2 regions of the Dietzia sp. IBK-p2-16D genome follow, and region 1 is predicted to be linked to the other one. Evidence: riboswitches for the same ligand, from Rfam matches in the RefSeq annotation. Region 1 holds a riboswitch; the other holds the start of a gene.
The links. Region 1 has a riboswitch for cobalamin ahead of AC3DE3_RS12965 (VWA domain-containing protein). Riboswitches for the same ligand answer to the same signal wherever they lie in the genome.
Positions count from the first base shown of each region.

Region 2: linked by a shared signal. The riboswitch ahead of AC3DE3_RS05760 (ABC transporter substrate-binding protein) and the one ahead of AC3DE3_RS12965 (VWA domain-containing protein) in region 1 are both predicted to bind cobalamin.

Region 1 covers NZ_JBYMTL010000006.1:6,590-15,829, forward strand. The annotation lists gene AC3DE3_RS12955 (cobyrinic acid a,c-diamide synthase CobB) at 1-912, opposite strand, end outside; gene cobO (cob(I)yrinic acid a,c-diamide adenosyltransferase) at 906-1,520, opposite strand; gene AC3DE3_RS12965 (VWA domain-containing protein) at 1,520-3,739, opposite strand; cobalamin riboswitch at 3,762-3,948, opposite strand; gene cbiT (precorrin-6Y C5,15-methyltransferase (decarboxylating) subunit CbiT) at 4,024-5,268, shown strand; gene AC3DE3_RS12975 (cobalt-precorrin-4/precorrin-4 C(11)-methyltransferase) at 5,265-6,023, shown strand; gene AC3DE3_RS12980 (hypothetical protein) at 6,346-7,281, opposite strand; gene AC3DE3_RS12985 (hypothetical protein) at 7,681-8,154, opposite strand; gene AC3DE3_RS12990 (hypothetical protein) at 8,162-9,240, opposite strand, start outside.
Region 2 covers NZ_JBYMTL010000002.1:287,801-310,205, forward strand. The annotation lists gene AC3DE3_RS05675 (glycosyltransferase family 2 protein) at 1-494, shown strand, start outside; gene AC3DE3_RS05680 (ABC transporter ATP-binding protein) at 594-1,385, opposite strand; gene AC3DE3_RS05685 (ABC transporter permease) at 1,388-2,353, opposite strand; gene AC3DE3_RS05690 (ABC transporter substrate-binding protein) at 2,350-3,333, opposite strand; gene AC3DE3_RS05695 (siderophore-interacting protein) at 3,472-4,251, opposite strand; gene AC3DE3_RS05700 (oxygenase MpaB family protein) at 4,382-5,251, shown strand; gene AC3DE3_RS05705 (class I SAM-dependent methyltransferase) at 5,286-5,921, opposite strand; gene AC3DE3_RS05710 (GMC oxidoreductase) at 5,998-7,773, opposite strand; gene AC3DE3_RS05715 (hypothetical protein) at 7,766-8,656, opposite strand; gene AC3DE3_RS05720 (sulfite exporter TauE/SafE family protein) at 8,765-9,646, opposite strand; gene AC3DE3_RS05725 (rhodanese-like domain-containing protein) at 9,689-10,285, opposite strand; gene AC3DE3_RS05730 (rhodanese-like domain-containing protein) at 10,319-11,713, opposite strand; gene AC3DE3_RS05735 (MMPL family transporter) at 11,927-14,329, shown strand; gene AC3DE3_RS05740 (TetR/AcrR family transcriptional regulator) at 14,322-14,960, shown strand; gene AC3DE3_RS05745 (MBL fold metallo-hydrolase) at 14,957-15,778, opposite strand; gene AC3DE3_RS05750 (ABC transporter ATP-binding protein) at 15,778-16,653, opposite strand; gene AC3DE3_RS05755 (FecCD family ABC transporter permease) at 16,650-17,678, opposite strand; gene AC3DE3_RS05760 (ABC transporter substrate-binding protein) at 17,675-18,634, opposite strand; cobalamin riboswitch at 18,724-18,861, opposite strand; gene ggt (gamma-glutamyltransferase) at 18,862-20,901, opposite strand; gene AC3DE3_RS05770 (carboxymuconolactone decarboxylase family protein) at 21,054-21,470, shown strand; gene AC3DE3_RS05775 (long-chain fatty acid--CoA ligase) at 21,558-22,405, shown strand, end outside.

The sequences.
Region 1 (9,240 bases):
CTCGGCGTAGCGGAAGGTGAAGGCCCGGCCACCGGCCACGGCGATGAGCGGGCGGACCTCGTCGTCGTCGACCTCGTGGGCCCGGTCATCCACCGCCGTGCCTCGGCCCGCGCCGACACCACCAGTGCCGATGCCGCCCAACGCTGCTCCCGCCGACCACGCCTCGCCCGCCAGCGGCGGCGCCTCACGCGCGATCCGCATGACGGCCTCCAGGTCGATCGACGCGGCCACCTTCCCGGCCAGGTGGTCGAGCGAGCGCGCGGCCTCCGGGCGTTCGGCGGCGGGGACCAGGCCGAGATGGCGGGAGGGGGCGGTGACGTCGTCGTCGCGCTGGAGGACACCCAGCACCGGGATGCCGAGGGGCGCCAGCGCGCGTCGGACCTCGTCGGAGTGGCGGACCGAGCCAGCCTTGTTGAGCACCACCCCGGCGATCCGCACAGCCGGGTCGAAGGAGGCCATCCCCAGCACCACCGCGGCGATGCTGCGCGAGGCGTGGGAGATGTCCACCACCAGCACGACGGGGGTCCCGGTGAGCGCGGCGACGTGGGCGGTGGAGGCGAACCCGTCGCCGCCGATGTGCCCGTCGTACAGGCCCATGACGCCCTCGATCACCGCGACGTCGGCGGGCCGTCCCACGGGCCGGGCGCCGATCTCGCCCCCACCCGCGGCGGCACCGTGCAGCAGCAGCGGCTCGATCCGCTCCTCGCCCACCAGGTGCGGGTCGAGGTTGCGGCCCGGCCGCCCGGTGGCCAGGGCGTGGTAGCCGGGGTCGATGTAGTCGGGGCCCACCTTGTGACCCGAGACCTCCAGCCCGGTGCGGCGCAGCGCGGCCATGAGGCCGGTCGCGACGGTGGTCTTGCCGTGCCCCGACGCCGGTGCGGCCACCACGATGCGCGGCAGCTCGGTCACCATTCGATGCCCCGCTGCCCCTTCTGCCCGGCGTCCATCGGGTGCTTGACCTTGCCCATCTCGGTGACCAGGTCGGCGACCTCGAGCAGCCGGGGGTCGGCGTCGCGGCCGGTGATCACCACGTGTTGCCGGCCGGGGCGGTTCGCGAGGGTGGCGACCACGTCGTCGACATCCACCCAGCCCCATTTCATGGGATAGGTGAACTCGTCGAGCAGGTAGAGGTCGTGCCGCTCGTCGGCGAGGCGCCGCTTGATCTCGGCCCATCCTTCGGCGGCGTCGGCGGCGTGGTCGTCCTCGGTGCCGTCCTTGCGCGACCACGACCACCCCGAGCCCATCTTGTGCCACTCGACGGGCCCGCCCTCGCCGGTCTCGTCGTGCAGGCGGGCGAGGCGTTCCATGACGGTCTGCTCGCCGATGCGCCACTTGGCGGACTTGACGAACTGGAACACCCCGATGTCCCAGCCCTGGTTCCAGGCGCGCATCGCCAGGCCGAACGCGGCGGTGGACTTCCCCTTGCCGGGCCCGGTGTGGACCATGACCAGCGGCCGGTTGCGGCGTTGCCGGGTGCTGAGCCCGTCGTCGGGCACGATCTCCGGCTGTCCCTTGGGCATCAGGCCACCTCGTTCCGGGGGTCGACGCCCCGGGGGCGCGCGGTGCGGGCGCGGACGGTATCGGTGAGTCCCTCGGCGGTGACCTCGCCCAGTGGCACGTGCTCAGCGCCCAGGTGCCCGGCGAGCTCGGAGGCCAGGCCCATCCGGAAGCGGCCGGTCTCGCAGTCCACCACCACCGAGGCCACGCCGAGGGAGGCCAGCCCGGTCGCCGCGGTGCGGGACCTGGCGAGGGCGTCCGGGCCGTGGGTGGCGCGGCCGTCGGTGACGACGACGAGGAGGGCCCGCCGCCGCGGATCGCGGACGCCCTCGATGCGCAGGACCTCAGCAGCGGTGATCAGTCCCTCCGCCAGTGGGGTCCGGCCGCCCGCCGGGAGTTCCGCGAGGCGAGTGGCCGCGATGTCGACCGACGACGTGGGCGGCAGGGCCACGTGGGCCGCGGCCCCGCGGAAGGTCACCAGTCCCACCTTGTCGCGGCGTCGGTAGGCGTCCAGCAGTAGGGAGAGGATCGCGGTCTTGACCTGCTCCATCCGGGTGCGGGCGGCCATGGAGCCGGAGGCGTCCACGCAGAACAGCACGAGGTTGGTCTCGCGGCCCTCGCGTACGGACGAGCGCAGGTCCTCGGCGGCCAGCCGGAGTCGGCCACCATCGCGGCCGGCTCCGCGACCGCGGGCGGATTGCTGCGGCGCGGCGGACCGGATCGTGGCGGGCAGGTGCAGGTCGGACCCGGTGAACGCGCCCGCGCCGATGCGGCGGCCGCTGGTGGTGAGGGCCCTCGACCGGCGGCCGGCCGCGCCCTGGCCGGTACCGGCGACGGCGAGCAGGCGGGTGCGGTACGGCGCCGCGGCCGCGGTGACCGTGCCTGGCTCGGGCGGGGTGGGCCCGGGAGCGTCGGACCCGGAGGCGTCGGCGGGGGTGTCCTCCGCGGCGTGTCCGCCGGGCAGCTCGTCGGCTCGGCCGTCGGCGTCGTCGTCCGATTGGCCGTCCGCCTGGTCGGTGCCCGCGGTGCCGGAGTCGTCGCCAGCGCCGGGGCTGTCCTCGGTCTGCTCGGCCTGGCCGGACGGGTGCTCGTGCCCGGCGTCCTCGGCCGACGCCCGCGCCGGGGCGGACTCTGCATCCGAGGTGTCTGCCGACGCGGACTCGTCTGCGGACTCCGACTGTTCGGCGTCGTCGGCCGGCGCGGTCTCGTCTCGAGGGTCGGGATCGGGCTCGTCGTCGTCGCCCAGCAGCCGCTCCAACAGGTCCTCGTCGAGGCCCGGCGCATCGAACGGGGCCCGACGGCGGCGGTGGGGTAGTGCCATGCGCGCGGCGACGCGGATGTCCTCGCGGGTGATCCGGGTCCGGCCCTGCCAAGCGGCGTGGGCGGCGGCGGTGCGGGCGGTGACGATGTCGGCGCGCATGCCGTCCACGTCGAAGCCCGCACACACCCGGGCGATGGTGGACAGCGCCCAGGGGGTCAGTCTCACCCGGTCGAGCACGCGCCGCGCGGCGGCGATCCGCTCGCGCACTGCGGCCTCGTCGGCGGCGTGGGCGGCAACGAACCCCGCCGGGTCCGCCTCGAACGCGATCCGGCGGCGCACCACCTCGGCGCGCAGCTCCGGGTCGCGAGGTGCGGCCACCTCCGCGGTGAGGCCGAAGCGGTCCAGCAACTGGGGCCGGAGCTCACCCTCCTCGGGGTTCATGGTGCCGATCAGCACGAAGCGCGCGGCGTGCTCCACCGAGATGCCGTCGCGCTCCACGGTCACCCGGCCCATCGCAGCGGCGTCGAGCAGCAGGTCCACCACGTGGTCGTGGAGCAGGTTGACCTCGTCCACGTAGAGCAGTCCGCGGTTCGCGCGGGCGAGCAGGCCAGGTTGGAACACGGTCACACCGTCGGCGAGCGCACTCTCCAGGTGTAGTGATCCGGTGATGCGGTCCTCGGACACCCCGATCGGTAGCTCGACCAGGCGGACCGGCCGCCGCTCGGTGGGCGCGTCGTGGGGGATACGCCCGTCCGGGGTCTCGGAGCCGCGGTCCTCGGGTGCGGAGGAGAAGCGGTCGCCGGTGACGACCTCGACCTCCGGCAGGACCCCGGTGAGGGCGCGGACCATCGTGGACTTGGCCGTGCCCTTCTCACCGCGGATCAACACGCCGCCGACCGCCGGGGACACCGCGGTCAGCGTCAGGGCCAGCGCCATGTCGTCGGAACCGACGACAGCGCTGAAGGGGTAGTGCAGTGGCATGGGGGCTCCCGCTCTCGTCTGCCAGGCTGGTCAGCGCGAGGCCGGTCTCCGGACTTCCCGGCTCATCTCGGACGTGCGCGCGGGGCGCGATCGCCTGAGAGGCCGGGTTACCGTAGCGGGCCCTGTGCCGGATTCTCACCGGCTTCCCTGATTCTCCCCTCCGCCCCGCCTGTGGCGGGTCGTGGGGCACCTCGTGCTGTGGGGTCTGTTCGGTTGTGTGGTCCCGAGGCTAGCCCAACGGCCTGTCCCGGGGCGCCTCAGGTGTCGCGGTAGGGTTCCGCGTCATGAATGCACGGGTGGTGGTCGTCGGCATCGGCGGCGACGGGTGGGCGGGGCTCGACGAGGCCCGCCGTCGCGCCGTCCTGGGCGCCGATGTGGTGCTCGGCGGCGAGCGTCATCTGGCGATGATTCCGGGCGACGTGACGGCCGAACGGGTGCCGTGGCCGCGGCCGCTGCGGGACGGGTTGCCGGAGCTCCTCGAGCGGTTCCGCGGGCGGTCGATCGCGGCCCTGGCCTCGGGTGATCCGCTGGTCGCCGGGATCGGCACCACCCTGATCGACCTGCTCGGCGTGGACGCGGTCGAGGTGCTCCCGGCGGTGTCCTCTGTCGCGCTGGCCCGCGCCCGGATGCGGTGGCCCGCCGAGTCCGTGGCGGTGCTGCGCGACCACCGCGCGCTGCCCCGAGAGCTCGCGCCGGGGCGGCGGGTGCTGGTGCTCTCGGCCGACCGGCACACGCCGGGAGAGGTCGTCGCGATGCTTGTTGGCGCCGGCTTCGGGGGGAGCGCGATGACCGTGCTCGCCGATCTCGGGGGCCCGGCCGAGGCCCGTTTTTCCCGCGCGGCGCGCGACTGGGCTGTCGATCGCGAGGCTCCCGCCCTGCACGTGTTGGCCATCGAGTGCGTGGCCGATTCCTCCGCCCGCCCACTCGGGCTGGCGCCGGGATTGCCCGACGACGCCTTTGAGAACGACGGCCAGCTCACCCGCCGCGACCTGCGGGCCTCGGCTCTGTCGCGGCTCGCACCGGCCCCCGGTGAGCTCTTGTGGGATGTGGGTGCGGGCGCCGGGTCGGTGGGCATCGAGTGGATGCGCGCGCACCCGTCGTGTCGGACGATCGCCCTCGAGGCCGATCCCAAGCGGGCGGCGCGAATCGAGCGCAACGCGGCCGCGCTCGGGGTGCCCGCGCTGGAGGTCGTCCACGGCCGGGTGCCGCAGACTCTGGACGGTCTGCCGCGGCCGGACGCGGTGTTCATCGGCGGGGGTGGCACCGCCCCTGGCCTGCTGCGACGGTGTTGGGACACGCTCGCGCCGGGCGGCCGGCTGGTCGCCCACGCGGTGACCCTGGAGACCGAGCGCGTGGTGATCGACGCCCGCGCCGAATTCGGCGGGGAGCTGACAAGGATCCAGGTCGAGCACGCCGACTCGATCGGCAGATTCACCGGCTGGGCCCCGGCCCGTGCGGTGGTGCAGTGGGCGGCCGCGAAGCCCTTCGTCGCTGCGGCTGATACTTCGGAGACAGGGGAGAGCTCGTGACCGTTCACTTCGTGGGAGCCGGCCCCGGCGCCGCTGACCTGCTGACGCTGCGCGCGGCTGCGGCGCTTGCCGCCGCCGACGTCTGCCTGTACGCGGGGACCTATCTCGACGACGGTGTGCTCGACCACTGCCGACCCGAGGCCCGGCTAATGGATACCCAGCATTTGGACCTGGACGGGATCATCGCGGAGATCACCGCGGCCCACTCCGAGGGTCTTGAGGTGGTCCGGCTCTGTTCGGGTGACCCGTCGCTGTACTCGGCGCTCGCCGAGCAAACTCGCCGACTCGACGCGGCGGGCGTTCCGTGGGATGTGGTTCCTGGTGTTCCCGCCTATGCGGCGGCAGCCGCCGAGCTGGGGGTGGAGCTCACGGTTCCCGAGGTGGTGCAGTCGGTGGTGCTCACCCGCGTTCAGGCTCGGTCGACGGCGATGCCGTCGACGGAGTCACTGGAGAACTTCGCCGCCACCGGCGCGACGCTGGTACTGCACCTGGCGATCACCCGTACCCGCGAACTCGCTGAGCGGCTGATCCCCACGCACGGCGCCGACTGCCCGGTGGCGGTGGTGGCCAACGCGAGCCGCTCGCACCGCGTGGAGCTGCGCGGCACTCTCGCTGACATCGCCGCAGCGGTGGAGGCGGCTGGCCTGCGCCAGGCAGCGGTGATCCTCGTGGGACCGGCGTTGGTGCGGCCGGGCGAGGCGGAATCGTGGTTGTACGCGTCGAGCCCGGAGCGAGAGTCGAAGCGGCGGGGCTGAACGGATAGGCCGAAGGCAGCGGGCAACAGACAGTGGCCTCCGGCCGCCAGGAAGCCCGAACTGACGCAACGGTATCGGCGAAGGGCCGCGTGGCTCGCCAGGAACGCCAGCTGCGAGACCCGCGAGGATCGGAGAGGCTTCAGCTGCGCTCGCCAGCATCGAGGCGTAGTCACGTCCCCTGTGGGGTACACCCGTGCGGGACGGAGCGGGTGGCGGCGTTCTCGCTGTGTCGCAGGGTCGATATCCCCACTTGTGGCACGAGTCCCGCTGGGGTGCCGGTCGCAACACCAAGGATGCTGCCCAAGCTGGGGGACCTGTCGGGTCAGGTGACCTCGACAGCCTCGATTCCATCTGCGGTGCGGGTCGCGTCCGCGGTGGCCTGGGCGCAACCGAGTAAGGAGTATGCCCAGTCGATGTCGGTAAGTAAGAGCCACTCCTGGCCTTCGGGCCACAGGGCATCGACGCCGCGGAAGCGGTCAGAGGCGAGACGCGTCATCGCGGGTATGTCGGTGACCTTGGTCTCGAGAACCCGCATCTCGCGTCCAAGCTCCACGAGCGGTGAGCAGATCTGGGAGGCAGGGACAACGGTGAGTTCCGGGTGGATAGCCGCGGTGGGATCGGTGGTGTAGTACGCCACCGAGTGGTCGGGGCCTGGTCCGTAGGTATGCCAGGCAAGGCCTGAGGTGTCGAAGACCGCGCCGAACGCCACCTCGGGTGTCGATGTGTGGCCGGCAAGAACCTCGAAGAGCGCCTCGATCTCGACAAGTCCTTCTGCGCCTTCAAGCGGTGTCCCGAAGCGGTCATCGCAGGCATCGTATGGGTCTTGAGGTGGGGGATTTCCGTCGGTGACTGCCAGGTCCCACCACAACGATGATGGCGAGATCGTCACACCATTTGCGCTGGCCACTTCGGTCCAGGTGATGTCCCGTTCGTCCGTGCGAGCGGGGTGTCGGATCAGCAGCAGAATGTCGAAGCCGGCGAGCTCGACCGTGCTCTCGGTACGGGCCGCGTGTACATCACCCAGACTTCGATGTTCCTGGACCCATTCGAGGTGGGGATCTCGGGTGAGGGGCTGGATCCCGCTGTGGAGGAAGTGTTGCCAGTCCCGTCCTTCGGCCTCGAGATAGGCGAACAGGAGCCGAGTCATCCGGTCGGGCAAGTCTGACTCGATCCAGACCACCGCGTTGTTGTCGGTGCTTGATCTTTCAATCCTGAAGCCCACTGTTGCCCCGCGTGGGCTACGAAGCTCCAGCTGCATGGGACTGCGGGACTGCACGGTGTACGGGCGAGACAGGCGAGGACGTCGTCTGTGCTGGACGAAGTCGCGCCAGGTGCCGAACGGCCTCAGTGAGGGTGGTTTCTGTCGGAGTCGTCGGGTACGCGCGTCTCGAGCGGGCCACTGGACGGTGTCTCCCGCCCGAAGTGGGGGAGTCGGAGTCAAGCGGTACAACGCTGCAGCTTCAGGGTCAGCGAAAGCGCGAAAACCGGCATGGAAGTAGGGGGATCCAAGCAACGCGCCGATCATTGCTGGATCCAACGCCATCTCAACGCGATCAGTGCCCACCAGTGCCACAGTAGCGATCAACCGCCGTTGCGCTGGGCTTTGTGCAAGCCCCCTGGAGCGAGTGGGTCGCTTGAGGGGCGTCTGGCCGAGCCTTCACCACCCGCCTGGAGGGATCCCGGTGTCGGACCAATCGATGGCCGCGAACTGCTCTTGGTACGCCGCACGGTCGAAAACGAACGGTCCGAGTGCTTGGTAGTCCCACTCCCTGACTCCGTGCCGGAACCCGTGCCATTCGACGACGTCATCCCGGACCTCGACGTGTGCCGTCAGCGGCCAACAATCCCAGGTCCCGCAGGCGCACCCCAGCAGAACGGTGTCTCCATCGCCGAAGCGCGATACCTCGGGCCGGCCCAGAAAATGCTCAGGGCCCTTCACGTCCGCGACAAACATCGGGAGGTACGAGCCGGCCGGACCGTCCGTTTTCCCTGCTCGGATCTCTGCCCTCTCGACGTCTGCAGCGTGATCCACCAACGGTCGCCCGTCGATCATCAGTGCGACACCCTTGATGCCAGTCACCGTAGACGTGTCCAAGGGCTCCAGATGGGCAACGAGTCGATTCAGCTGCATGCTTCGCTCATTCCTGCCAGGCGGGCGGATAGGTTATCGGGTCGTCGAGGTCGGCATTGGCCGGGTCGTCATCGGGGTCGGGGTGAATCCAGTGCACGTGTCCGCGGGCTCTACCGGTGAAGTCGACCGCGTGTTCAGTGCCGTCAGCCGCACAGATGATTAGCTGATCGTCGTCGGTCCACTTCGTCCCCCTGGTGGCTTTGGCCTGGTCCCGGTGCCACCGTTGTTCTCGATCTCCCCACGCCAGAGTCATCGTCTTCCGGTCCTCGACGCGCACGAGCTTGCCGTCGATGAGCTCACGAAACGGGTAGTCGTCGGGGTCGAAGCGGATCGGACCGTATCGGTCGTGAATACGCACGGACGGATACGGCTGGGTGATGGCAAACAGCCGACCGTCGACAACGACGGTGAAGTTGCCTCCGTCTTCGGTGACGCGTCGAATTGTCACCTCCGATGGTCCACTGTGGTCGCAGCGCACGATCTCTGCCGGGCAGGTGATCCAGCACCCGCCGCTGTCGGCGTGAAGACGCCGGCTCCCGCCGTAACCGGGCGGCTCGAACGCCAGCGGGAGTAGGTACTCGGTCAGCCTGTTGGGGGATTGGGATCGGTCCAGGTGAAGAAGGACGGGCGTGGATCGATCCATGACCCACACATCGGAACCGTGGGCCGCCACGTCGCCGGCCTCGAACCGGGGCGACTGGTCGGGAACATCATCCAGGTCAAGATCAACCAGGATGCAGCGTTCTTCGAACTCGCCGTCCTCGGCGAAATTCCACCAGGCTGGCCAGTAGCGGTCCGGCGACGTGCCGAGGTCGGTGAGCCGCTCGGTACCCGGGACATACCCGTGCGATCTACCCGTCTTCTTGACCTGTTGCTCCACGAGCTGCAGGCGACGCACCCTGCCGGTCACTGTGCCAGGCCGGCCAGGCACTGCGTGATTGAAGTCGGGGGTGAGGAAGCCGGTGACGTGCATCAGACCGGCTACAGGGGAGTGGTGACGCCAGGTGGAGCTCCACCCGTCGCCGGTGACGTCGAACGGCCACCAGAGGGTGTCGTCCTGGTCAGACCAGGGGGCATCTCCGAACT
Region 2 (22,405 bases), on a different contig from region 1:
TGGGGCCGGTCACCTACCTGCCCGAGTCCGCCGGAGCCCCCGACCCGGCCGACCTGTCGGCCTACACCGACCCGCACCCGGCACGGCCGTTCCCCGCGGTCGGCACCCGCGAGTTGGAGCCGGGCGAGTTCGGGATGTTCTGGTCACTGTCGTTCGCCCTGCGTCCGGCGCTGTGGACGCGCCTGCGCACGGACTTCGGCGGGTTCGACGAGGCGTTCACCGGCTACGGCGCCGAGGACACCGACTTCGGTCGCAGGCTGCTGTACCGCCGTGTGCCGGTGGTGCTGGTGGCCGGCGCGCACGCGTACCACCGGTGGCACCCGGTCTCCGATCCGCCGGTCGACCACCTCGCGGACCTGCTCCGCAACGGGGCCCACTACGCCGAGCGGTGGGGTGACTGGCCGGCCCCGGGGTGGTTCGAGAAGTTCGAGCAGATGGGGCTCGTGCGCCGCAGCGGCGCCGGCTGGGAGGCCGCTACGCCCGTCGACCGCTGAGTCGCACCCCTACCCGCATCGAAAAGACAGTTCCGCACACCCGCCTCTCGGGCGACGTGTGCGGAACTGTCTTTTCGTCGATGGTCGGGGCCCGGCGGGTCAGCCCAGGAAAGCCTGGTCCGAGAGGGTCGCGCCCTTGATCTTGGTGAACTCGCGAAGCAGGTCCTGCACGGTGAGCTTGGACTTGGTCGCGGCGTCGGCCTCGTAGACGATCTGTCCCTCGTGCATCATGATGAGCCGGTTGCCCAGGCGGATGGCCTGCTCCATGTTGTGCGTGACCATGAGGGTGGTCAGACCGCCCTCGCGGACGATGCGCTCGGTGATCGTGGTGACCAGCTCCGCGCGCTGGGGATCGAGAGCCGCGGTGTGCTCGTCGAGGAGCATGATGCGCGGCTGGGTGAACCCGGCCATGAGCAGCGACAGCGCCTGCCGCTGGCCGCCCGAGAGCAGGCCGACCTTGGCGGTGAGCCGGTCCTCGAGGCCGAGCTCCAACATGGCGAGCTGCTCCGAGAACTGGCCGCGACGCTTCTTGCTCAGGCCCGGGCCGAGGCCCCGCCGGCGGCCGCGCAGCAACGCGAGCGACAGGTTCTCCTCGATGGTGAGGTTGGGGGCGGTCCCGGCGAGCGGGTCCTGGAAGACCCGGCCGACGTACTTGGCGCGCCTGTGCTGGGGCAGTCGGTTGACGGTGGTGCCGTCGATCTCGATGTTCCCGCTGTCGGCGAGCAGCCGCCCGGAGACCGCGTTGAGCAAGGTCGACTTGCCGGCGCCGTTGGAACCGATCACCGTGACGAAGTCGCCCTCGGCCAGGGTGAGACTGAGGTCGTTCAGCGCCCGGCGCTCGTTGACGGTCCCGGGGAAGAAGGTCTTGGACACTCCGGTGACGGTCAGCATCGTCATGCCTCCTTGGTGCCGGTCGCGGCGGAATCGGGGCCCGCGTCGACGGCGGTCCCGGCACCCGCCGCCGCACGTTCGTTGGCGGCGACCGGGGTGGTGGGTGTGCGTCCGAAGCGTCCGCTCGCACCCTTCCACCGGGGCAACAGCAGCGCGACCACGACGAGGATCGCCGTGACGGCCTTCATGTCGTTGGGATCCAGGCCGACGCGGAGGGCGGCGAAGATGATGAGCTGGTAGAGCAGGGCGCCCAGGATCACGGCGAGCACCGCGAGCAGCAGCTTGCGCTGGCCGAGGATGGCCTGCCCGATGATCACCGACGCCAGGCCGACCAGGATGAGGCCGATGCCCATCGAGATGTCGGCGAAACCGCGGTACTGGGCGATGAGCGCGCCGCACATGCCCACGAACCCGTTCGACAGGGCCAGCGTGAGGGTCTTGGTGAAGTCGGTGGAGACGCCGAACGAGGAGATCATGGGGCCGTTGTCGCCCGTGGCGCGGATGGACAGGCCGAGGTCGGTGGTGAGGAACCACAGGACGACCAGCCCGAGCAGCAGGACCGCCACCGCGAGGATGCCGACCCCGGGCCACTCGCCCAGCAGGTCGGCGTCCTCCAGGGGCGTGAACACGGTGTCGCTGCGCAGCAGCGGGATGTTCGCGCCGTCCATGATCCGGAGGTTGACGGACCACAGCGCGATCATGGTGAGGATACCGGCGAGGAGGCCGTCGATCTTGCCCTTGGTGTGCAGCAATCCCGTGACCGTGCCGGCGAGGAACCCGGTGCCGAAACCCGCGAGGGTCGCGAGCAGCGGGTTCCAGCCGGCGAGGATGCCCATGGCCGCCGTTGCGGCGCCCGTGGTGAAACTGCCGTCGACGGTGAGGTCGGGGAAGTTGAGCACGCGGAAGGTCAGGTAGACCCCCAGCGCCATGACCCCGTAGATGAGGCCTACCTCGACGGTCCCGATCACTTCTTCTCAGCCTCGGCGAGGATGTCCTCGGGGATCGTGACGCCCTGACGCTCGGCGGCGTCCTCGTTGACCACGTAGGTGAACTCGGTCGCGGTCTCGACGGGCATGGTGGCCGGGTCCTCGCCGTCGCGCAGGATCCGCAGTGCCATCTCGCCGGTCTGGCGGCCCAGTTCGGTGTAGTCGATCCCGAGAGTGGCGACGGCGCCGCCCTCGACGGTTCCCGACTCCGCGGCGATCACCGGGATCTGCTTGCTCTCGGCGACCTGCACCAGCGAGGCGATGCCCGAGACGACCATGTTGTCCGTGGGAACGTAGATGGCGTCGACATCTCCGAGCGCCTCGACGGCCTGCTGGATCTCGTTGACGGTGGTGACGGTCTGGGTCTCGATCTCCAGGCCGAGCGGGCCCGCGGCCTCCTCGGCCTGGTCGACCTGCACCTGCGAGTTGACCTCACCGGAGGCGTAGACGATGCCGATGCGCTCGGCGTCCGGGACGATCTCCTTGAGCAGTTCGAGCTGCTTCTCGATGGGGGCCGCGTCGGAGGTGCCGGTGACGTTGGCGCCCGGCTCCTCCATCGAGTCCACCAGCTCCGCCGAGACCGGGTCGGTCACCGCGGTGAACAGCAGCGGCACGTCGGAGATGTTCCGCGCCATCGCCTGCGCGGCCGGGGTGGCCACGGCCAGGGCGAGGTCCAGATCGTCAGCCGCGAACTGCTGGGCGATGGTCAGTGCGGTGCCCTGCTCGCCGTTGGCGTTCTGCTCGTCGAACTCGACCTCGACGCCGGCCTCTGCGAAGGCCTCCTTGAAGCCGGCCGTGGCGGAATCGAGGGCCGGGTGCTGGACGAGCTGGTTGATGCCGATGCGGTAGGACTCGCCGCCACCACCGGCGGCATCGTCCTCACCGCCGCTCGAGCAACCTGCGAGGACGAGTGCCGAGGTGGCGACCAGTCCGGTGATGAGCTTCGCGCGTGAGAATGCCATATGCCATGCCCTTGTCTGTGCCGTCTGAGCCTCGCGGACGGATACGCGAGGGGCCGGGTGCGAACGGTGCTGGCACATGAGGTTACCGGGTCGGCCGGGGATGGTGAGCCCGGACTCACCTCACGGGTTGCGGCGACGCTACTCCGACTGCGCCAGCTCGCGCTTCCAGGTGCGGAAGCCCTCCTCCGAGCGCCCACGTCGCCAGTAGCCCGAGATCGACGCCCGCGCGGCGGGAACGCCCCGCTCGGAGCGCAGATACGGGCGCAGGTGCTTCATCACCGTCTCGGCCTCACCGTGGACGAAGACCTGCACGTCACCGCTCGGCCACGGCATGTCCCGAACCGCGTCGACCAGCGGGGCGTCGCCGTCGATCACTCCCGGGCCGGCGTCCCCCGAGGAGGTTCCGCGGTGTACCCAGACGATCTCGACCCCCGCCGGCGCGGTGATCGGAATCTCGTCGTCGTCGCCCCCGACCTCGAGGAACACCGCACCCACGGCGTCCTGGGGCAGCGACTCCAGGGCCGCCGCGACCGCCGGCACCGCGGTCTCGTCGCCGGCCAGCAGGTGGAAGTCCGCCGACGGGTCCGGCCGGTACCCGCCGCCCGGGCCGCGCACCGCGACCTCGGTTCCGGGCGCCACCGAACGGGCCCACGGACCGGCGACGCCCTCGTCACCGTGGACGACGAAGTCGATCCAGATCTCGCGCGCGTCCGCATCGACCCGACGGACGGTGTAGGTGCGCACGACCGACTCCCCGGCGTGGGGGAGTTCGAGCTTGACGTAGCTGTCGGTCTCCGCGCGGGCGGCGAACGTGTCGAACCCGTCCCCGCCCAGGACGACCCGCACGAGGTGCGCGGCCACCGGCTCCCTGCGCAGCACCGTGAGGGTGACCGGGGGGCGGGACTGGGGGCGAGTCACAGTGTTCTCCTTCAACTGAAGATAGTTAGGTGACCCTATCCTCGCATTTTTCCTGGTCCCCGGCGTCGGGGCTGACGGGCAGTTGCCGTGCATGTAAGATATATGTGATCGGTGGAGCAGGGGGTGCACGATGACCGCAGGCGCGCGGACCGATATCGCCAGCGACGGGGGCCGGCGGATCCGGCACCTGCCCGACATCTCGACCCACCTGGCCTTCTGGCTCCCGGTCGCCAATGTGGTCATGCAGTTGGCCAACCCGGCCGTGGGCCACGGGGTCGTCGAGAGTCGGGTGGAGCGCGGCCGCGGGGACCTGCGTCCGATCAAGCGGGCCCGGACCACGGCCCAGTACCTCGCCGTGGCCACCCTCGGCAGCGACTCCGACCGCAGGTTCTTCCACGAGGCCGTCCACCGGATCCACGCGCAGGTGACCTCGACCGAGGCCAGTCCTGTGCGCTACAGCGCAAACCACGCCGGGTACCAACTGTGGGTGGCCCTGTGTCTGGTGCGCTACTACACCGATCAATGGCAGATGATGCACGGGCCGCTCACCGAGTCCGAGCTGGACCGCATCATCGAGATGGCGCGGCCGCTGGGGACCACGCTCAACGTGCCCGAGGCGCGCTGGCCGACCACCTGGGCCGAGTACGAACAGCGCTTCGCCGAGGGGCTCGAGGCGGTGGAGATCGACGACACCGTCCGCGACTACCTGCAGTCACTCGCGGACTTCCGCGTGCTCGAGATCAGGATGAAGCAGCTCGGCACCCTGGCCCACAGGACGATCGGGCCGTGGAGCCTGTCCATGACCAAGTTCGGGGTACCCGGGCGCATCCGCGACGAGATGCGCTGGGAGATCACCCCTGTCGACCTCCGCCGCCGCCGGGTGGTGCTGGCGCTCACCTCGGTGCTGGAGAGGGTCTTCCCGCGGCCACTGCGGGCGTACTACACCCTCAACATCGCCGACCTGCGGGTGCGCCGGAGCCTGGGGATCAGCGTCTTCTAGGCGCCGGGGCCCACGGGAGCACCGGGATCATTCCTCACCGGGTCATCTTCCGCCGTGCGGTGAGTGCACCGTGAGGTCGGTGCCCGATTCCCGTTCGCGTATGCGTCTCGATCACCTCGAACCCGGCTGCGGCCAACTCCTGGCCAAGGGCGGTCACCGGCCACCGATAAGCCGTGGTCACCGCATGGTCGAACATCCCGACGGTTGGCCCTTCGAAGAAGCCCACCAGCAACCCTCCACCTGGTCGGATCACGCGTGCGAACTCGGCCAGAGGAACCGAGATCTGCTGCGGACCGTGGTGAATGAGCGAGTACCACGACAGCACACCCCCCAGTGACCCTGTCGCGGCGGCCAACCTCTCGAAGCCGCCGACGTCGAACCTGAGGTCTGAATACCGGGCGCGAGCTCGTTCGACGAACTCCGGGACCAGATCGATCCCGCTCACGGTGCACCCACACTCGGCCAGGAAGTTCGACCACTGGCCCGGACCGCACCCGGCGTCGAGCACCTGACCCGACACCGTGGCAGCCCAGCTCCTCACCAGCGCCCGATCTGATGGGTGTGTCGAGGCCATGCAGCCGAAGTGATCCGTGTACTCCTGAGCTCTGGCCGAGTAGGACTCTCGAACCGAGTCGCGTCGCGTGCTCGTGTTCTCCACATCGTCGATCATCTCCGATGACACCGGCCGACGGCTGATCCGGGCCGGTAGAGCGTCCCCGGAACCCGACGGGTTGCCGGTCGTGTGTCTACAGGCCCAGCTGCTGCATCCGGGCGGAGATCCTGGGGTCGGTGCTCACCACCGGCGCCTCCTCGTCCACCCACGGGTCCCCGTCGAAATACGTCTGGAAGATCTTCTCCGCGGTGCGGGTCGCGAGGGCCTGGGTCGTCAGCGTGGGGTTGGGTCCGCCGAGCGAGTTGGCCAGCGCCGAGTTGTCGGCGATGAACAGCCGCTTGACCCACCGGGCCTCCGCGTTGGAGTCGAGCACCGAGTTCTGGTCGGACTCACCCATCCGCATCGACGAGTGCACGTGCAGCAGCAGGGGCGCCCAGTCCATCCGGTAGACCTTCTTCGCCCCGGCCGCGCGCATGATCTCGGCAGCGCGTCGGACCATGAATTCCCGGTTCTCGAGGGTCCGTGGCGTGCGTCGGCGCAGCGAGACGTCGATCTTGGCGGGCGCGCCGTTCTCGTCGGCGGGGAACAGGGACGGGGTGACGCGGTTGCCCGCCTCGACGTGGTCGTCGGTGATCACGAGGAAGTTGAGCAGGTTGTCGATCCCGCCCATCATCAGGTCCTTGAGCTCGTTGCCCACCAGGCGACCCGCCGGTCCGTCCCAGGGGCCGGTGAACCCGCGGCCGTTGTCGTAGTACCCGCGGGCGCCCGAATCGGACAGCGAGAGGGAGAAGGCCTGGATCGCCGGACCCAGTCCGACGTTCTCGATCCCGCCGCGTCCGGGGAAGTCCATCCGCGCCGAGGAGTTGGCGCCCTTGGAGTTCCCCGTGTACTCGTCGAAGCTGCCCACCACCCAGTCGAAGAAGTGGTCGGTGTGCCCCCGTCCCACCCAGTCGTTGGGATTGGGGAGTCCGCTGTTGAACCACAGTCGGGGACTCTCGGTGGCGCCACCGGCGAGCACCACCACGCGGGCGTCCTCGGTGAAGATCTCCCCGGTGGCGTTGTTCCGCCAGGTGACACCCCGGGCCACGGTGTGCGGGCCCTCCTGCTCGTGACGGATCGACTGCACGAAACTGTCCGCGAGCAGCTCGAAGGCGCGGCCACCGGGGCGGACGGCATCAGCGGACAGTCCGAGCGGGACGTAGCTGTTGTCGGTCGAGCGTTTGGCGAACTGGTTCCGCGGGGCCTGCCGGGGCATGTAGCACCCCTGGAAGCAGTGGCCGCAGAAGGTGCAGCCGGTCGCCTGCGGGAAGGTGAGCAGGGTGGAGTCGTCCGTCCGGCCGGCATTGCCCCCGGGCTGGAGGATCGCGTTCTGCTGCGGGCGGAAGGCGTTGCGGGTGATGTTCCTGGAGGTCTGGAGGGGGAGGCCGTAGTTCTCGCAGCCCCGGAAGGTCAGCGCCTCCTTGGTCCCCATCGCGGCGGTCTCGATGGGCAGGGTGGCCTCGACCCATTCGAGGTACGGGACGAGTTCGTCGTAGGTGAACGGGAAGAGGTGACCGGTGTCGTACTCCGCGGCGTCCGCGCCCGTGTAGCCGCGGAAGACGCCGGGCATGGGGCGCGGGCTGTTGCCATAGTAGTGCTGGGTGGTCCCGCCGACCCCGGACAGCTGCCAGACGAACATGTTGGTGGTCCACTCCCGGAACCACGCGGGCTTGGACCGGTCCTCCGGGCCGAAGCGGAGGAACCCGTTGTTCGGGTTGTTGGCGTCGTTCTCCGCGTGCGACCACTCGGTGGACGGGTCCGCCTGTCGTGGGCCGCCCTCCAGGACGAGCACGTCCAGGCCGCGCCCCGCCAGCTCCGCGGCGACCACCGGGCCGCCTCCTCCCGCGCCGATGACGATGACATCACGCATCCGCCGGCACCTCCGTCCGATTCTGGTAGTAACCGAGCAGTTCGGGGTGGCCGTCCACGAGGCCGTCCGGCCGATATCCGGTGAGGTCCCACGGGACCGGCCGCGGTTCGACGGTCCTGGTGACGGGGTTGTAGTTGTGCTGTTCGGAGTACACGCCGAATGCGGTCCCCTCGAGGAGGATGCCGCCGGCGAACCTGAGGAAGCCGGACGCGGTGCCCCGCAGCGGGACCGGGAGCGCGCCGTCGATGATCGAGACCAGTTGTGGAACGGGCCCCTCGATCCCCTCCAGGACCCGGAGCTTGTCGACCATCGACAGGCGCGAGAACGGCGACCCCAGCGGACCGGCGATCGCCGGCGGGGCGGCGAGCAGCGCGCCCGTGTTGAGCAGGAGCGCAACGGGGAGGGACAGGGGGAGAACCCTGTCGCTGTAGACGTAACCGAGTACCTGGTCGATGCGCCGCCCGTCGGGCTCGCTCAACCCGAGGAAGGGGCCGGTCTGGATGCCGAGGTCCGCCAGTGCCTGGGCGATCCCGAGAGCCAGGGGCCGGGCGAGTTGGTCGCCCATGCCGAGATAGTTGTCGAACAGGTCCTTCATGAACTCGCCGCCACCGACCTCGATCGGGCCGGGATCCGTTCGCGGGGTGCCCTGCTGCCGGGACCACTCATCGGGACCGGGCATGACCATCACGCACAGTCCGCGCATGGTGTCGAGGGAGAACGCCTCGACCGCGTCGAGGACGGCGCTCCCGGTGCCCTGCGCGTTCGCCCGGCCCACCAGGCCGGGCGACGGCGGCAGGGCTCCGGGAAACGCGATCCCGGCACTGACGAACGCCCCGAACATCGATGCCCTCGTGAGAAACGCCCGCCGGTTGAAGTGCTCCATGACCCCGCCTCCCGCTGACAGTGTGGAGCTACGGTAACTATGTGACCCAGGTCACGCCACCGCTAAAGGAAGGTCCGTTCATCCCCGTTGCCGCGGAGGTGGGTGGCGTCAGGCCATCCGGGCGGCGGCCGGCGGTGCGGACCGCAGGGGGCAGTGGTCCCTGAAGCCGAACCAGCAGGTCGCCGCCGCCACGGCCGCCAGGGCGACCACGCCGAGGATGGCCGGCGCGGCCGGGAAGGGCAGCTCCTGCGACAGGACGAAGGCGCCCATGAGCAGGACGAAGAAGCCGAAGCCCTTCCGGAGCGCCTTCTCCGGAACCACAGAGGTGAGCCGGACCCCGACGAACGAGCCGGCGATCGCGGCGGCGGTGACCGCGGCGACGAGCGGCCAGTCCAGCGACACCGAGGTGAGGTAGCCGCCGAATCCGGCGAAGGACTTCATGGCGATGACCAGCAGGGAGGTGCCCACCGCGGCGGTCATCGGCAGGCCTGCCAGGAGCACGAGGGCCGGGACGACGAGGAAGCCGCCGCCTGCGCCGACCAGTCCGGTCGCGGCGCCCACGACGAGGCCGTCGAGCAGGATCCGCCACAGCGGGTGGTGATGGGTGTTGCTCTCGCCGTCGCGGTCCTTGCGACCCCGGATCATCGCGCCGGCGGTGGCGATCATCATCACCGCGAAGGCGACCATGAGGATGGTGCCGGGGATGTAACCGCCGGCCAGACCGCCGAGGAACGCGCCCACCATGCCCGCGGCGCCGAAGATCAGGCCCGTCCGCCACTGGACGTTGCCCTTCCGGGCGTGCCCGAGGAGGCTGACCAGCGACGTCGCACCGACGACGAACAGCGAGGTGGCGATGGCCTCCTTGGGGTCGAGACCGCCGATGTAGGTGAGAAGTGGGACGACGAGGATGGAACCGCCCCCGCCGAGCAGGCCCAGTGACAGTCCGACCAGGACTGCCAGGGCCACGACGATGATCGTGGTGATCTCCATGTCAGGTGCCTTTCTCCGGCGGGGGCGCCGGGGTGGGATCGGTCAGGAGCGGGCGGGCAGCGAGTCCAGGACGGCGCCGAGGCCCGGCTCGTCGGCGGAGCGGTTCCACGGCATCTTCGACAGGCCCGCGGCCATGGCACAGGAGTTGCTCGCCGCGGAGTAGGTCAGCCCGGCCCCGAGGGCGCCGGCGAGGTAGGCGAACTTGGGCGAGACGACCTTGGACGCGGTGACGCCGGCCAGGACGAGCGACCCGGCGACCATGCGGACCTGCCGGTCCATCGCCCAGGTGCCCTTGCCGCGGATGACCTCGCCGCCGGCGGCCTCGTAGCCGGCGATGCCGCCGTCGAGCACGGTCACCGAGTCGGGGTTCACGCCCACGGACTCGAGCCGCTCGTTCGCCTGGCGGGCCCGGTTGCCGGTCTGGCAGATGAGGACGACCTGGCCGGGCAGACGGGAGGCGAACTCCTCACCGTGCTCGGCGAGCAGGGGTAGCGGCACGTTGTAGGAGCCGCGGATGTGCACGGAGGAGAACTCGGCGCCGGACCGCACGTCGATGACGGTGGGCGGGGTGTCCGAGTCCATCGCCTCTCGCAGATCGGCGGGAGCGATGGTCGGGGCGTGCGTGAGCGTGGAAAGCATGGGTGAAGTGGTGTCCTTTGGCTAGGGGTGAGGTCAGACGGTGGCGAGGTTGCGCTCGGACCAGGCGGCGTAGCTGCCCTCGAGCTCGACCACGCGGTAGCCGGCGCGACGCAGGGCGCTGGCCGCGACCGAGTTGCGGACGCCGCTCTGGCAGTAGGTCACGATCGGTCCGTTGGTCGGGAGCCGGTCGAGGTTCCACAGCGCCCGGCCGCCGCTGAGCTGCTCGGAGCCCGGGATGTGGCCGCCTGCGTGCTCGGTCTTGTTGCGCACGTCCAGCACCATCGCGGAGTCGAACGAAGCTAGCTCGTCCGGCCCGATCATCTCGGGGGTCGTCATCGGCAGACCCTCGAAGCTGGTCGTGTAGCCGGTGACCGTGTCGATTCCGACGCGCAGCAGGTGATCGCGCAGCGCCTCGGCCATCTCGACGTCCTCGGCCAGGACCACCAGGGGCGTGTCCTCGGACTCGGGGTCGTAGACCCAGGCGCCGAAGGACGCCGCCTTGTCGACGCCGGGGATGTTGAGCGCCCCGGGGACGGTGCCGGCGTGGACCTCGTCCTGGCCACGGGTGTCGACGACGACGACCTCGTTCGCCTCGAGGGAGTCGGCCAGTTCGGTGGTGCCGAACTCGCGGAGCGGGGCCAGTGCACCCAGCACCGCCGGGCCCTCCTTGTTCTGTCGCTTCATGCGGCCGAAGTAGGCGTGCGCGTCCGGCTGCCCGTCGAGCATCTCGTCGATGAAGCCCTGCTCGTCGTCGTCGTTCACGTACCCCGCCCACCACGCGTAGCGACGCTCGTAGCCGACGCTGGTCGACGGCAGTGCGCCGAGGGCCTTGCCGCAGGCGCTGCCCGAACCGTGGCCGGGGAAGACCTGGACGTGGTCCGGCAGGGTGACGAAGGAGTCCTTCAGGCTGCGGAAGATCTGCTTGGCGCCCTCGAAGCGGGTGTCGACCCCGCCCGCGGCCTCGTCGAGCAGGTCCGGTCGGCCGAGGTCTCCGGAGAAGACGAAGTCGCCGGTCAGCATGTATCCGGGGCTGTCCGCGAAGGCGCCGTCGGTGATGAGGAACGACAGGTGTTCCGGGGTGTGGCCCGGGGTGTGCACGGCCTCGACGGTGATGTTGCCCAACTTCAGCTGGTCACCGTGGTGGAGGCGCTCGGCGGAGAACCCGTACTGCCAGTCGTCGCCGCCCTCGCCGGAGACGTACACCGTGGCGCCCGTGGCCTCCGCGAGTTCGCGGGTGCCGGACAGGTAGTCGGCATGGATATGGGTCTCGGTGACGGTGGTGATCGTCATGCCGTGCCGGGCGGCCAGGTCCAGGTACTCGCGGATGTCGCGGCGGGCGTCCACCACCATCGCCTCGTTCTTGGCCTGACAGCCGATGAAGTAACCGGCCTGGGCGAGGTCCTCGTCGTAGATGCGCTCGAGAAGCATGCTGCTCTCCTTGTCGATCGGGTTCCCGGTGTCGGGGTGTGCCACGACGATACATACCCCCTGGGGTATGCGCAAGACACCCCGGGGGGTATGCGGACTCCTCAGGCCGAGGTGTCGTCCGTCACTTCACGTTGCACCAGCTGTGCAATCGTGCAGTGGCCGTGCAAAACTGCCAGGGTTCGCGAGTCGCACCTACGCCCGAGGAGCCAGCGCATGGCGTCATTTCTCTACCGGATCGGCCGGTCGGCCTACCTGCACAAATGGAGGTTCATCGCCGCCTGGCTGTTGATCATCGTGGGCATGGGCACGGCCGCTGCGGCGCTGTCCACGCAGACCACCTCCAGCTTCTCGATCCCGGGCCTCGAGTCCATCGAGACCCAGGAGAAGATCCAGGAGCGGTTCCCCGGCTCGCCCAGCCAGCTCGACGCCCCGACCGGGACCGTGGTCATCCAGGCCCCCGAGGGCAGCACCCTCACCGATCCGGCTGTGACAGAGGATGTCGACGCGTTCCTGGCCGACGTCCGCGGACTCGACTTCCTCACCGGCACCGAGGAGATCGTCAGCCCGGTTCTCGCCGCCGAGGCCATGGCGCAGCAGCTGACCGAGGCCAAGGCCGCCCAGGGCGCGCCGCAGGAGCAGATCGACGCCGACATCGCCGCGCTGAGCCCGCTGAGCGAGGACGAGACGACCGGCACCCTGCAGCTGCAGTTCGCGGCCGAGACCACGATGAACGTGGAGACGGCAGACCGTGAGGCCTTCGCCGACCTCGTCGCCGAGCACGAGGACGGGCTCACCATCGCCTACTCGGGCAACGCCTTCCAGGCCTCCGAGATCAGCGCGACCGGCGAGATCATCGGCATCGCCGTGGCCGCCGTCATCCTCACCATCACGTTCGGTTCGCTCATCGCCGCCGGTCTGCCGCTGCTGGTCGGCGTCGTCGGGGTCGGCATCGGCATCGCCGGCATCTTCGCCGCCACCTCGTTCACCGACACCATCAGCAACTTCACCCCGACGCTGGCCTCCATGATCGGTCTGGCCGTCGGTATCGACTACGCGCTGTTCATCGTCTCCCGCTTCCGCACCGAGCTGGTCAAGCACATCGGTGGCAACGACCTCGAGCCACGCGAGCTCGCCCAGCAGCTCAAGACGATCCCGGTGCGGGATCGTGCACACCTCGCCGGGCTCGCCGTGGGCAAGGCCGGCTCCGCCGTGGTGTTCGCGGGCCTCACCGTGCTCATCGCGCTCGCCGCCCTGTCGATCATCAACATCCCGTTCCTCACCGCCATGGCGCTGTCCGCCGCCGCGACGGTGGCCGTGGCCGTGTTCGTGGCCATCACGCTGCTGCCCGCCGTGCTCGGCGCCGTCGGCACCAAGGTGTTCGGCGCCCGCATCCCCGTGGTCAAGGCTCCGGACCCCGAGGACGAGAAGCCGACGATGGGCCTGTCCTGGGTCCGCCGCGTGCGCAAGCGTCCCGTCCTGCACGCCGTCACCTGCGTCGTGCTACTCGGCGTGCTCGCGATCCCCGCGGCCCAGCTGCGGCTGGCGATGCCGTCCGACGGCACGATGGCCCCGGGTACCCCCAACCGCATCGCCTACGACATCACCTCGGACGCGTTCGGCCCCGGCCGCAACGCCCCGATGGTCGCCCTGGTCGACACGATGGACGTCGCCGAGGAGGAGCGTCCCGCCGCCTGGGCCACCGCCGTCACCGACATCCAGGCAGTGGACGGGGTCCGGAACGCGCAGATCATCGAGACCAACGAGTCCGGCGACGCGGCCCAGGTGCTCATCACCCCGGAGTTCGGCGCGACCGACGAGCGCGCCGCCACCGTGCTCGAGGACATCCGGGCGGGCGCCGGTCAGTTCGAGCAGGAGACCGGCGGCACCTACTCGGTCACCGGCGTCACCCCGATCTACGAAGACATCTCGGAGCGACTGTCCGAGGTGCTGCTGCCCTACATCGGGATCGTCCTGGTGCTGGCCTTCCTCCTGCTGATGCTGGTGTTCCGGTCGATCTGGGTGCCGCTCATCGCGGCGCTGGGCTTCGGACTGTCGGTCGCGGCCACGTTCGGTCTGACCGTCGCGCTGTGGCAGGAGGGCTGGGGCGGCATCATCTCCGACCCGCAGCCGATCATCAGCTTCCTGCCGATCATCCTCATCGGAATCGTGTTCGGCCTCGCCATGGACTACCAGGTCTTCCTCGTCACCCGCATGCGCGAGGGCTGGGTCCACGGCAAGACCGCGCAGAACGCCGTGGCCAACGGGTTCAAGCACGGCGCCCGCGTCGTCACCGCCGCCGCGCTCATCATGACCAGCGTCTTTGCCGCCTTCATGACGATCGACGAGCAGTTCATCAAGGTGATGGGCTTCGCTCTGGCCGTGGCGGTGCTGTTCGACGCGTTCATCGTCCGCATGACGATCATCCCCGCGGTGATGTTCCTGCTCGGTGAGCGCGCCTGGAGGATCCCGGGCTGGCTGGACCGCATCCTGCCGTCCGTGGACGTGGAGGGCTCGGCCCTCGAGTCGATGGGCTCCACGGCCGACGGTTCCGCGCACTCGGGGTCCGACCCCGCCGAGGAGGACGCCGAGCCCGCCGGGACCCGCGCCAATGCCTAACCTCCGCGAGCGGAAGAAGGCCGACACCCGCACCCGCCTCGCGGTGGCCGCAGTCGAACTGCTGGTCGCCGAGGGGGCGGAGCGGGCGACGGTCTCGGCGATCGCGGGCCGCGCCGGGGTCTCCACCCGCACGTTCCACAACTACTTCGCCCACCGCGAGGACGCGTTCGTGCACTTCCTGCGCGAACAGGTCGCCGAATGGGTGCGGCAGGTGGAGCAGGCGCCGGCGGACCTGTCGCCACTGGACATCCTGCGCTCAGCGTTCCGTGAGCTCTACGGGCGCTCGGAGGACGACATCGACGCCGCGCAGAACCTGCTGGTGGCGGGCGAGCAGATCGGGCTGCTCCTGAGCGCCGAGGCGAGGGCCTGCGTCGCCGAGCAGATCCTGGAACCGCTGTACGAGGCCGTCGGCGGCCGGGCACCGCAGCTGAGCCCGTTCCGGGTGCGGGTGATGGTGGACCTGAGCCTGGCCGCCGGGGCATCGGTGCTCAGGCATCGATCGGGCGGGACCGGGTCCGGTACCTCCGGCACCGCGCTGGAGGCCGACGGGCACGATCCGGCGGACGCTCCGGGGTCCTATCTGGACGTCGCCTTCGACCTTCTCCGGGACGGCGCCGGGCGGCTCCTCTAGCGGGAGGTGGTCCCGCGGCCGCAGCGGACGACCTCGCCGTCGACGCCCGCCCGCGCGCCGTGCTCCCGTAGCCGCCCGGCCAGGAGGTCGGGCGGCGGGTTGTGGTGGCCCAGGTGGACGGCCACCACGTCGGTCCGCTCATCGACCGCCCCGACCTCGCGGAACCGCCGGAGCATCGCGGCGAACCGGGCCAGGCCCAGGTGGGCGGGGGAGATCTCCTCGCGGTCACCCAGCGTCTCCTCGAGGAAGACCGCGTCGAAGCGGGCCCCGCGCACCGCGGCGAACCACTCCTCGTCCCACGGCCCCGTGTCGCTCGCCCACAGCAGGCGGGTGCCGTCGGGCCCGGTCACGTCGTAGAGGACCGCGTCCCCGTCGCGGAAGACGCGGTGCCGGGCGGGGAGCACGCGCACCTCGTACGCGCCCACCGAGAGCCGGTCCCCGGCGGCGACCGGGACGAAGCGCACCGGGTCGTCCGGGCCCACCCAGGGACGGCACACGTCCAGCGCGTCGGCGGGACCGATCACCTCGAGCTCACCCGCCTCGGGGATCCACGAGCGGAACAGCAGGACCTGCGGTCCGAGATGGTCGGCGTGGGCGTGGGTGATGAGCAGATGTCTGACCGCCGCCAGAGACCGTCCGAGCCGCACGGCCGAGCCGGGGGCCTCCGGTCCGCAGTCGATGAGCACCTCGTCGTCGACCAGCGCGGAGGTCTGGCCGCGCAGCACGCCGAGCCGGCGTGCCCCGTCGCACGAGGAACACAGGCAGAACGGGTTGGGCCATCCGTCGGCGGCGCCGGTCCCCAGCAGGACGACCTCCATCAGGCGCCCGCCTCCGGCGCCGCGCCGGGGGCCGCGCCGGGGGCTGGGTTCGGCCCGGCTTCGCGCAGCGGCAGCACCGCGCGGCCGTCGCGGCGGTCGAGGACCTCCACGCGCGCGTCATAGACCTGCGCCACCCGCTCGGCGGTGAGGACCTCCTCGGGCGGACCGTCGGCCACCACACGGCCCCCGTCGAGCAGCACCAACCGCTGCCCGTAGTGAGCGGCCGAGGTGAGGTCGTGCATCGCCGCCACCACGGTCAGCCCGGTCTCGCGGCGCATGGAGTCCACCAGGTCGAGGACCTGCTGCTGGTGGCCGATGTCCAGCGCGCTCGTCGGCTCGTCGAGCAGCAGCACCCGCGGTTCCTGCGCGAGCGAGCGGCCCAGCACCACCCGCTGCAGTTCGCCCCCGGACAGGGTCGTGGCGATGCGCGAGGCCAGGGCGTGCAGCCCCAGGCGGTCGATGACCTGCTCGACCACCTCGCGGTCGTGGGCGGACTCGGTGCCGAAGCGCGCGATGTGGGGGGTGCGACCGAGTCCGATGAGTTCGCGCGCCGTGACCCCCTCGGGGACGACCGGGCGCTGCGGCATCATCGCGACCGTCCGCGCCACCCGGCGGCGTCCGGCCCGGCGCGGGGTCAGCCCGTCGACCTCGATGCGACCGGTGGCCGGGATGAGACCGGCGAGAGCGAACAGCAGGGTCGTCTTGCCGGACCCGTTGGGGCCCACGAGGGACACCCAGGAGCCGGCGGGCACGGTGAGGTCGATGCCGTGGAGGATGGCGGTGCGGTCGCGGGTGACCCGCAGATCACGGCAGGTCAGGGCGGCGGGCGCGGACCCTGCGGACCCTGCGGACCCAGCGGACGGTGTGGCGCTCATATGTGCCCCCGGCTGCGACGCAGGACCAGGAGGAAGAACGGGGCGCCGATCGCCGCCGTCACCACGCCGATGGGCAGCTCGGCCGGGCTCATCGCGGTCCGGGCGACGACGTCGGCGAGGATGAGGAACGTGGCCCCGACCAGCAACGATACCGGCAGGAGTAGCCGGTGACCCGGCCCGATGAGCATGCGCACCGCGTGGGGGATGACGATGCCCACGAACCCGATCAGACCGGACACCGACACCACCGCCGCGGTGCCGAGCGTGGCCACGCTGATGAGGACCAACCGCACGCGCGCCGGGGCGATCCCCAGCGTCGCGGCCTCGGTGTCGCCGACCGCCATGACGTCGAGGGTGCGCCGGAACAGGGCGATCACCGCCACCGAGACGATCACGTACGGCAGCACCGTCTGCACGTCGGACCAACCGCTGGTCGTGAGGCGGCCGAGCATCCACGAGTACACCTGGCGGAGGGTCTCGTCGTGGCGCTGCATGAAGAACGTCTGGACGGCGCTGGCGAACGCGGCCACCGCGACGCCGGCGAGGATGATGACGACCTCGCTGCGTCCGCCGCCGACGCTGCGGCCCAGCGTGTAGGTGGCCAGTACGGCGATCATGCCGCCGGCGAACGCGGCGGGCGGCACCATCGCCGATCCCATCGCACCGCCCACGACGATCGCCAGGGTCGCGCCCAGGCCCGCCCCGCTGGACACACCCAGCAGGTACGGGTCGGCGAGCGGGTTGCGGAAGACGCCCTGGTAGGTGGCCCCGGCGATCGCCAGCATCGCGCCGACGACCGCCCCCAGCACCACCCGCGGGATACGGATCTCCCACAGGATGACCTGCTGCCGCTCGGTGAACCCGGAGTCGACCTCGACCAGCGGCAATCGGCCGACGAGCTCGAGCACCACGCCGCCCGGGGTGAGCCCCGCCGGGCCGATGAGGGTGCCCAGCAGGACCGCGGCCCCCAGCAGCAGCGTCGCCCCGCCGAGCACCAGGGCGTGGCGAGGCGACGGGCGGGTCATGAGGTGGGCTGGCTCTCGGCCGCCCCCGCGGTGTCCGGCGTGGCCGGTGCGGCGTCGGGCACCGCCGAGACGATCGCCGCGACCTCGCGCATGAAGTCCACGATGCGCGGGCCCCACCGGCTGGACAGGTCCTCGTCGACCACGTGGACGCGTCCCTCGCGTACGGCCGTCAACCCGTCCCACCCCGGCCGCTCGGCGACGACCTCCGGGGTGATGCCGCAGCACTGGCCGTCGGCGAGGAACACCAGGTCGGGGTCGGCCTCGAGGATGAGCTCCTCCGACAGCTGGGGGTACGGGTCGTCACCGGTGGCGACCGAGGTCAGGCCCAGCAGGGAGTACACCTCGCCGACGTAGGTGGCGTCGGTGACCGTGTAGTAGGTGTCGTCGAGCTCGTGGAAGTACGTCAGCGGGGTCTCGCGCTCCGGCACGGAGGCGACGATCTCGTCGATCTCGACCTGCATCCGTGACACCAGCTCCGCGGCCTCGCCGATGTGCCCGGTGGCGGCGCCGACCTGTTCGAGCTGCGCGTAGGTGTCGTCGAGGGTCTGCGCGGCCGGCAGCTGGAGCACCTCGACGCCGGAGCGTTCCAGCCCGGCCACGATGTCGCCGTTGTCGTCGGTGAGCACCACCAGGTCCGGTGCGTACCCCAGGATCGCCTCGAGGTTGGGCGTGTAACCGGACAGGTCGGTGACCGGGGCGCCGGCGGGGAAATCGGAGCGCTCGTCGACCGCCACGACCCGGTCCCCGGCGCCGACGGCGTAGAGCATCTCGGTGGTGACCGGGGCCAGCGACACGATCGCCTGCGGATCGTCGGCCGCGGCGGTGGTCTGATCGGCCGACGCCGGCTCGTCGCCGCCGGTCCCGCTGCACGCCGAGACGAGCAGGGTGACGGCGGCCAGGGGGGCCGCGAGCAGGAGTGAGCGGGGTCGGCGGGGCCGCCGGTATGGGTGGTGCATGACATCCTCCGGGAGACGGAGGACGAAAGCAGCTCGGCTGCGACGAGGACGTCGCGGCACGCAACCGTCCTTCGTCCGAGGTCAGTTCGTACGGCGCCGCGGTATCGGCCGACCTGGCTTGCCCGTCCGAGGGGACGGGATCACAGTTGCGGGACAGCGTCGGATTCACACCGACTTCCGCCGTGTACCACGGTGTCCGGTGCAGGACCGGACCTGTCGAGGGTAGCTCACCCGCCCAGCACGACCCCCTCGCGCCGCGGGTCGGCGCCGCCGACGAGGGTGCCGTCGGACTGCCGCAGGATCGCGGAGAGCCCGGACGATTGGTCGTCCGTGGAGACCTCGTGGCCGAGCTCGGTGAGCCGCCCGGTCACCGCCGCCGGGTCGCGTGCCACCGCCGGGTGCTCCCCGCCCACCGCCGTCTCGGGGGAGTTGCTCGCCCCGAACGACGGGGCGCCCACCGCCTGTTGTGGGTCCAGGCCCCAGTCGAGCATCCCGACGAGCGTCTTGACCACGAACTGGATGATCCGCGATCCGCCGGGCGAGCCCACCACCGCGCGCAGGTCGCCGCGGGCGAGAGGAGATCCGTCGAAGACCATCGTGGGAGCCATGGACGAGCGGGGCCGCTTGCCCGGCTGCACACGGTTGGCCTGCAGCTCCCCGGCCTCGTCGCGGGGCTCGGCCGCGAAGTCGGTGAGCTGGTTGTTGAGCAGGAATCCCTCCACCATCTGGAAGGAACCGAACGCCGACTCCACGGTGGTGGTCAGCGCGGCCGCGTTGCCCTCGGCGTCGATGATGCTGATGTGGCTGGTGCCGTGCTCGGGTCCGGTGAACACGCCGCGGGCGTCGAAGGCGAACTCGCCGGGCTCGGCCTCGCCCATGGAGCGGTCGGGGTCGATGAGCTCGGCCCGCCCGGCCAGGTACCCGGGACGCAGCAGGGTCAGCGGCGAGCCGAGGGGCGGCGGGACGAAGCGTGGGTCGGCGATGTAGACGTCGCGGTCGGCGTAGGCGAGCCTTTCCGCCTCGGTCACCAGGTGCACCGCCTCCGGCGAGGGCAGGCCTCCGTCGTCGTCGACTCCGGTCGGTGGGTACGCGGCGAGGTTCTTGTCCGCCAGCATCGTCATGGTCGCTGCGACCGCGGTGCCGCCGGAGGACGGCGGCCCCATGCCGCACACGGCGTGGTCCCGGTAGGGGCTGCACACGGGGTCGCGGGTGGTCGCCTGGTAGCCGGCGAGGTCGTCGAGCGTCATCGCGCCCGGCGTGATGCCCTCGCGTTGCGTGGTGACCTGCTCGATGATCGCCTCGGCGATCGCGCCCGTGTAGAACGCGTCGGCGCCCTCGCTGGCCACTGCTGCGAGGGTTTTGGCGTAGGCCGGGTTCGTCAGGCGAGTCCCGGCGGGTTTCCCGGTGCCGCCCTCGAGGAAGTAGGCGGCGGCGTCGGGGTCGCGGGCCAGGTCCTCGGCGGCGTCGGCGATGGACGCGGCCAGACGCGGGCTGATGTCGAACCCGTCGTCGGCCAGCACCACGGCCGGGTCGAACAACTCCCGCCACTCGCGGGTGCCGTGGTCGTCGTGCGCGGACTCGAGCAGCCGCAGGATGCCGGGTACGCCGATCGACCGTCCGCTGCGGCGGGCGTCGGGTTGCGGCTCGCCTGTGTCCTCGGGGGAGATGTGGCGCAGGTAGTCGACGGTGGCGGCCGCGGGCGCCGTCTCGCGGCCGTCGTAGGTCTCGAGCTGCCGGGTGCCCTGGTCGTAGTAGAGCAGGAACCCGCCGCCGCCGAGGCCGGAGGACTGCGGTTCGACCAGCCCCAGCACGGCCTGGGCGGTGACGAGCGCGTCCGCGGCCGTGCCCCCGTCGGCGAGTACCTCGCACGCGGCCAGGGTGGACAGGGGGTGCGCGGTGGACACCGAGTACGACGCGGTGGCCACGGGGGTCATCCCGGTGCGGTACCCGGTCGCGATCTCGGGGTTGTCCGCGATGGGACCGGCGGGACCGGCGTCCTCGCCGGGGCGTGCCACCGGCGTACCGCCGCCGGTCTGGGCGCACGGCGCGGCGTCCTGGACGGGCAGCGGGGGACCGCCGAGGGAGCCGGGTCGTGCGGCGGGATCCGGGGACGCGGGGTCGGGCGCGGGGGCCGACGACGACGAGGTGGGCGCCGCGTCCTGATCCGCGCCTCCCGAGTCGGTCGAGCAGGCCGTGGCCACCAGGACGGGCGCGAGCCCCAGGGCGAGGACCGCACGCGCGATCCGACCGGACTTCCGTGAGCTCATGAGCGGGCCGCCTTCCCGATCCGGATACGTCCCCACAGACTGCTCCGGCGGCGTGGTTCGTGGGCCGCTTCCGGCCCGGCCGAGTCCTAGTCGTGACCCGCGGGGAAGATGGGCGGAGACCGACCGACCGACGCAGTGGAGGGACCCGAGAGATGACGACGACGACGAGCGGTTCAGGCGAGGGGCCTTCGGCCGGGGATCTGCGCGAGCAGGGTTTCGCGACCAGGCGTGAGGTGATGAGCGACGCCTTCGTGGACCGGGCCATGGACCGGGCCGCCGGGACGGCGTCGGAGGCGATCCAGCACGTCGTCACCGAGAACGTCTGGGGCAACATCTGGAATCGGCCCGGGCTCGGCCGCCGGGACCGCAGCCTGCTGAACATCGGGATGCTCGTGGCGCTGCGCGCCGATGCCGAGCTGGCCGGACACGTGCGCGGCGGGCTGACCAACGGGCTGACCCGCGAGGAGATCACCGAGGCGGTCATCCACGCGTCGGGGTACTGCGGTGCGCCGGCGGCGCTGGCGGCGATGAGGACCGTTCAGGCGGTGTTCGACGACCTCGACGGGTAGACACCCACAAGCGGCGGGAACGCCCACGGCGGCGGGTAGTCTCGACCCCAGAGTGACAGGCGACACCCCTCGACCAAGGAGCCCCTCATGCGCAGCACGATGATGCCGGAGCAGCTGAACATCAGCACGATCCTGCAGTTCGGTGCGACCGTCCACAAGGACGCCGTCGTGACCACCTGGACCGATCAGGGACCGCGCAAGATCTCCTTCGGGGATCTGGGTGGACGCGCCGCGCAGCTGGCCCACGCGCTGCGCTCCCTGGGGATCGACGCCGACCAGCGCGTCGCCACGTTCCAGTGGAACAACTCCGAGCACATGGAGGCGTACCTGGCGATCCCGTCGATGGGCGCCGTGCTGCATCCGCTCAACATCCGGCTGTTCCCGGACCAGCTCGAGTTCGTGGCCAACCACGCCGAGGACAAGGTCGTGATCGTCGACCCGAGCCTGATCCCGCTGCTCCAGCCGCTCCTGCCGCGGTTCTCGACGGTCGAGCACGTGATCGTCACCGGCGGCGGCGCCGCGGGCCTCGAGGCCCCCGAGGGTATCCAGGTGCACGACTACGAGGCGCTGCTCGCCGCGCAGCCCACGGAGTTCGAGTGGCCCGAGGTGGACGAGAACGACGGCGCCGCCATGTGCTACACCTCGGGCACCACCGGCGACCCGAAGGGCGTCGTCTACTCGCACCGCTCGATCTACCTGCACTCGATGCAGGTGTGCATGTCCGACGGCATGAACATCTCGCTCGACGACAACGTGCTGGCGATCGTGCCCATGTTCCACGCGATGTCGTGGGGGCTCCCGTACGCCGCGTTCATGGTGGGTGCCTCGCTGCTCATGCCGGAGCGGTTCCTGCAGCCCGAGCCGCTGGCCGCGATGATCGCCAGCGAGAAGCCGACCCTCGCCGCCGCCGTGCCGACCATCTGGCAGGCCGTCGA